Linked DNA regions of Vreelandella piezotolerans. The protein of the gene in region 1 interacts with the protein of each later gene in a pairwise test. Links are inferred from orthologs where the notes say so. Each region holds a gene or a part of one and is shown on either strand. Other genes may lie near its edges.

The links.
Region 2: the proteins of uvrD (region 1) and lpdA interact in binary tests that used the Escherichia coli proteins (3 or more experiments, as listed by UniProt). The link is inferred for Vreelandella piezotolerans from one-to-one orthologs.

Annotation. Positions count from the first base shown.
Region 1 is NZ_CP048602.1:3,782,499-3,785,422, reverse strand. What follows is about bases 9-2,924. They hold uvrD (DNA helicase II), read right to left. Parts: upstream 2,608-2,924; coding sequence 409-2,607; downstream 9-408. Other genes in these bases: hexR (transcriptional regulator HexR), read right to left, coding at 2,699-2,924; GYM47_RS17410 (TRAP transporter substrate-binding protein), read right to left, coding at 9-264. In the rest of the region: more of GYM47_RS17410, read right to left, coding at 1-8. UniProt on the Escherichia coli protein: A helicase with DNA-dependent ATPase activity. Unwinds DNA duplexes with 3'-5' polarity. Translocates on single-stranded DNA with 3'-5' polarity. Initiates unwinding more efficiently from a nicked substrate than double-stranded DNA.
Region 2 is NZ_CP048602.1:1,110,689-1,113,636, forward strand. The notes cover bases 2-2,941. They hold lpdA (dihydrolipoyl dehydrogenase), read left to right. Parts: upstream 2-721; coding sequence 722-2,161; downstream 2,162-2,941. Other genes in these bases: odhB (2-oxoglutarate dehydrogenase complex dihydrolipoyllysine-residue succinyltransferase), read left to right, coding at 2-609; sucC (ADP-forming succinate--CoA ligase subunit beta), read left to right, coding at 2,327-2,941. Also shown: more of odhB, read left to right, coding at 1-1; more of sucC, read left to right, coding at 2,942-2,948. UniProt on the Escherichia coli protein: Lipoamide dehydrogenase is a component of the glycine cleavage system as well as of the alpha-ketoacid dehydrogenase complexes.

The sequences.
Region 1 (2,924 bases):
TGCGGCGACGGCGTCAAATACTTCCAGTGCTGGCACGAGCTCGCCTGCACCATGAACGCGAATGCGCATACGGCCGTTCGAGAGCTGCTCCACTCGGCGGGCAAAGTCGTTGGCGCCAGTACCGAGGGCAGGGAAGTTCTTCGGCCAGGAGGTGACCATATCCCACGTGTAGGTTTCGTTAGCGCTGGCGGTAGAAACAAAGGGGGCAGCAGCGACACCGGCGGCGCCTAGGCCGGCGGTTTTCAAAAATTGGCGGCGTTGCATGGCGGGCATGACTCCGAAATTATAGGCTGTTTTTTTATAAGCGCAGTGAGCGCAGTGTCCGCCTGCCAGTATGCGCTAAGCCGCTTTTATAGGGCAAGTCCCTGTCTTCACTTGCCCTTTTACGAGGTGAAAACGGCGCTACGTTCAAAGCGGTGTCAGTTTGGCAAAACCGAGCACGAGCCACTTCACGCCTTCGCCATCGAAGCTCACCTGCACCCGCGCACGGGCGCCTTCTCCCTCGGCGTTGAGAATGATGCCCTCGCCGAAGACCGGGTGCTCGACTCGCTGGCCGACGTGCAGCGCAGGGAGCTCGCCGTCGCTCTCGATATTGGTTTGGGCAAAACTTTGCCGCGAGGCGGTCACCGGGCGAGATACATGGCCTCGCAGGCGGACCTCCTCCAGCAGATGAGGCGGCAGCTCACGCAAGAAGCGCGATGGGCGTGGAAACACTTCTTTACCGTGCAGTCGGCGGGTTTCCGCGTGGGTGAGGTAGAGCTTCTGCATGGCGCGTGTGACGCCCACGTAGCAAAGCCTACGCTCCTCTTCGAGCCGCCCAGGCTCTTCCACGGACATCTTGTGGGGAAACAGCCCCTCTTCCACGCCCGCGATGAACACCACGGGAAACTCCAGGCCCTTGGCCGAATGCAGCGTCATCAGTTGCACGCTGTCCTCGAACTCTTCGGCTTCGTGGTCGCCCGCGTTGAGGGCGGCTTCTGATAAGAAGGCTTCCAGTGCTGCCATGCCTTCGCCCGCTTCCGGGGTTTCGAAGGCGTCGCCATGGGTGAAGGCGCGGGCGGCGGTGACCAGCTCTTCCAAGTTTTCGACACGGGCCTGGCCCTTTTCACCACGCTCACTTTGATGGTGTTCGATCAACCCGGTATGGGCAGTGACATGATCGATGATTTCATGTAGCGGTAGCCCGGCGGCGTCGTTATCGAGCTGCTCGATCAGGTTGGCGAAGGCTTGAACGGCGTTGCCCGCGCGGCCTTTCAAGGTGCCATCCTGAATCGCGTCGTGGAGCGCCTGCCAGAGCGAGACACTCTGCTCGCGGGCGCGGTGGCGAACGATTTCCACCGTGCGAGTGCCGATGCCTCGGGTGGGGACGTTGATGACGCGTTCGAGGGAGGCATCGTCGTCACGATTGAGCAGCAGGCGCAGGTAGGCCAGGGCGTTCTTGATCTCCAGCCGCTCGTAAAAGCGGTGGCCGCCGTAGATGCGGTAGGGCATCCCTTGGCGAATCAGCGTCTCTTCCAGCAGCCGTGACTGGGCGTTGGAGCGGTATAGAATGGCCACATCACGACGGTTGAAGCCCTCCTCGGTTTTCTCTTTGATGGTGTCGACGATGTAGCGGGCTTCTTCCAGGTCGTTGAACCCGGCATACACCGAGATCGGTTCGCCCTCGATACCATCGGTCCAGAGGTTTTTGCCCAACCGCTCGCTGTTATGGCTGATCAGCGCGTTGGCAGCGTCCAAAATCGCGCTGGTCGAACGATAGTTCTGCTCCAGACGCACCGTGTGGGTATCGGGAAACTCCTCTTCGAAGCGGCGAATGTTTTCCACTTTGGCGCCCCGCCAGCCGTAAATCGACTGGTCATCATCGCCCACCGCCGTCATCGGCGTTTGCTGGCCGGTCAGCAGTTTCAGCCACGCGTACTGTAGGGTGTTGGTGTCTTGGAACTCGTCCACCAGCACATGGCCGAAACGCTCGCGATAGTGGTTCAGCAGCAGCGGGTTGTCGCGCAAAAGCTCCAGGCTGCGCAGCAGCAGCTCGCCGAAATCCACCAGCCCCCCGCGTTCGCAGGTGAACTGATAGCGCTCGTAGAGCTCGACCATCTGTGCCAAATAGCCATCACCGTTGACGTTGACTTGGTGTGGCCGCAGCCCTTCCTCTTTGCAGCCCGCAATGAACCCCTGCACCTGGCGGGGCGGGAAGCGCTCGTCGTCGATCGAGTAATCTTTGAGCAGTCGTTTGATCAGCCGGAGCTGATCATCGGAATCGATGATTTGGAAGTGTTGCGGCAGGCGGGCATCTTGCCAGTGGGTACGCAGCAGCCGGTGGGCAATGGAGTGGAAGGTGCCGACCCACACGTGGCGCATGGAGATGCCCAGCAGCGCTTCCAGGCGCGTGCGCATTTCGCGCGCCGCTTTATTGGTAAACGTGACCGCCAGCAGCGCGTAAGGCGACAGCCCCTCGGCCTGCATCAGCCAGGCAATGCGGTGAACCAGCACGCGGGTTTTACCGGAGCCCGCGCCCGCCAGTACCAGTAGGTTGCCCTGGGGGGCACTGACGGCCTCTCGCTGGGCGGGGTTGAGCTGATCGAGTATCGCCGTGACGTCGTCCATATAAGCCGCTGCCGGTTCGAAAAATGGGCGGCCAGTTTAGCACAGCCCGCCCACTGGCTGGGTATACAGCGTACGTCGCGTTGGGCTGCGTTTATTGATCGTCTGGGTAACGCAGCGTGGTCAGGCTCTTTTTCACCGCTTTGAGCTGTTCGGCAAGCTTGGGGCCGCGGGTTTTGGCCACGCCAACGGCCAGCACGTCGATCAGCACTAGATGCGCGATGCGCGAGCTGAGCGGCGTGTAAATCTCGGTATCTTCGTGCACATCGATGAACAGCGGCAAGCTCACTTCGTGGGCCAGCGGAGACTCGCTGGGGCAC
Region 2 (2,948 bases), 2.7 Mb from region 1 along the record:
ACGTACAACGAAGTGGACATGGGTGCGGTGATGTCGCTGCGTGCCCAGTACAAAGATACCTTCCTGAAGGCCCACGACACCAAGCTTGGCTTCATGGGCTTCTTCGTAAAAGCCGCCTCCGAAGCTCTCAAGCGCTTCCCGGATGTCAACGCCTCTATCGATGGCACCGATATCGTTTACCATGGTTACCAAGACATCGGTGTTGCCGTATCGACGGATCGTGGTCTCGTGGTGCCAATTCTGCGTGACACTGACAGCATGAAAATTGCCGACGTCGAGAAGACGATCGTCGACTTTGGCAAGCGTGCGCGTGACGGTAAGCTCGGCATCGACGAAATGCAGGGCGGCACCTTCACCATCACTAATGGTGGTATCTTTGGCTCGCTGATGTCGACCCCGATCATCAACCCGCCGCAAACCGCTATCCTGGGGATGCACAAGATCCAGGAACGTCCGATGGCGGTGAACGGTAAGGTCGAAATTCGCCCGATGATGTATCTGGCACTGTCTTACGACCACCGCATGATCGACGGCAAAGACGCGGTACAATTCCTGGTTACGATTAAAGAGCTGCTGGAAGACCCGGCTCGTCTGCTGCTGGACGTATAACGAAGCGCGCTGATCCGCCTTCGCTAGTGTTGAGCACGCTGAGTTAATCGCACACAGCCTCCTACCCGCTGTCATCCACCCGGGAGGAGGCCACCAAGCTAAAGGAGCCAACATGGCTGACAAGTTTGACGTGATCGTTATTGGTGCAGGCCCTGGTGGCTACGTAGCGGCTATCCGCGCTGCGCAGCTGGGTCTGAAAGCCGCCTGTGTTGAAAAATGGATCGGTAAAGAAGGTAACGTCGTTCACGGCGGTACCTGCTTGAATGTCGGTTGTATCCCGTCCAAAGCGCTGCTTGAAGCCTCGCACAAGTTCGTCGAAGCCAAGCACGATTTCGACGACATGGGTATCGAAGCCGGCGACGTGACCATGGACGTCAAGAAGATGATGGCGCGCAAAGACAAGATCGTTAAGAACTTGACCGGCGGCATCTCTGGCCTGTTCAAAGCCAATGGTGTTACGGCCATCGAAGGTACCGGTAAAGTCATCTCTGGCAAGCAAGTCGAAGTCACCGACCTCGACGGCAATACCACGACTTATGACGCCGATAACATCGTCATCGCGGCAGGCTCCGTGCCAGTGGAAATTCCGCCGACCCCGCTGACCGAAGGCCTAATCGTCGATTCCACCGGCGCCCTGGAATTTCAGGAAACGCCGAAGCGTCTTGGCGTCATTGGCGCGGGCGTCATCGGCCTGGAGCTGGGCAGCGTATGGAACCGTCTGGGTTCTGAAGTCACCGTCCTGGAAGCGATGGACTCCTTCCTGCCGATGGTCGACACCGCGATTGCCAAAGAGACCCAGAAACTGCTCAAGAAGCAGGGGCTGGACATCAAACTGGGTGCCCGTGTGACCGGTTCGGAAGCGAACGGTGACGAAGTCGTCGTCAAGTACACCGATGCCAACGGCGAACAAGAGATGACCTTCGACAAGCTGATCGTTTGCGTTGGCCGTCGCCCCTACACCAAAGGCGTGATTGCCGATGGCGTGAGCGTCGAGCTGGACGAGCGTGGTTTCATCTTCGTCGACGACCAGTGCCGTACCAACGTGCCGGGTGTTTACGCCATCGGCGACTGTGTACGCGGCCCGATGTTGGCGCACAAAGCGTCCGAAGAGGGCATCATGGTGGCGGACATCATCGCTGGCCACAAAGCCGAGATGAACTACGACACCATCCCGAACGTGATCTACACCTTCCCGGAAGTGGCGTGGGTCGGTATGACCGAGCAAGATGCCAAGGCCAAAGGCATTGAGGTCAAAACCGGCAGCTTCCCATTCGCCGCCAGCGGCCGTGCCATGGCGAACAATGCCACCGAAGGTAGCGCCAAGATCATTGCCGATGCGGAAACGGATCGTATCCTCGGTATGCACATCGTCGGTCAGCACGCCGGTGAAATGATCGCTCAAGGCGTGATTGCGATGGAATTCGGCTCTAGCGCCGAAGACCTCGCGCTGACCTGCTACGCGCACCCGACCATGTCGGAAGCCGTGCACGAAGCTGCTCTTGCGGTAGAAGGCCATGCGATTCATATGGCGAACCGTAAGAAGCGCAAGTAATTCGCTAAGCAACAACCAAGCGCCACCGTCAGGTGGCGCAACACTTTCAGCCCCGCGCGGTAATGTGCTGGCCACTGAAAGTACGGGGATGGTCAGGGCGGTACAGATACACTGTCACGCCAGCTGATCATCGTTCGAGTCACATGCAACCAATGGCATGAATCGATGAACCTTCACGAGTATCAAGGCAAGCAGCTGTTTGCCGATTATGGTCTGCCAGTGTCCAAAGGCTTTGCCGTGGACACTCCCGAAGAAGCTGTAGAAGCGTGTAAAAAAATCGGCGGCGACATGTGGGTCGTCAAAGCCCAGGTTCACGCTGGCGGCCGCGGTAAAGCGGGCGGCGTCAAGCTGATCAAAGACCCGGCAGAAGCCAAAACCTTCGCCGAGCAGTGGCTGGGCAAGAACCTAGTGACTTACCAGACTGACGAAAAAGGTCAGCCGGTTGCCAAGATTCTGGTAGAGACCTGCACCAACATCGCCGACGAGCTCTACTTGGGCGCGGTCGTTGACCGTACCACTCGTCGCGTCGTGTTCATGGCTTCCACCGAGGGCGGTGTCGAGATCGAAACCGTTGCTGAAGAGACGCCTGAGAAGATCCTCAAAGCGGAAATCGATCCGCTGGTCGGCGCACAGCCCTACCAAGCGCGAGAGCTGGCCTTTGCGTTGGGTCTGGAAGGCGATCAGGTGAAACAGTTCACCAAGATCTTCCTGGGTCTCTCCAAGCTGTTCCACGACAAAGATCTGGCACTGCTCGAGATCAACCCGCTGGTCATCACTGACGAAGGCA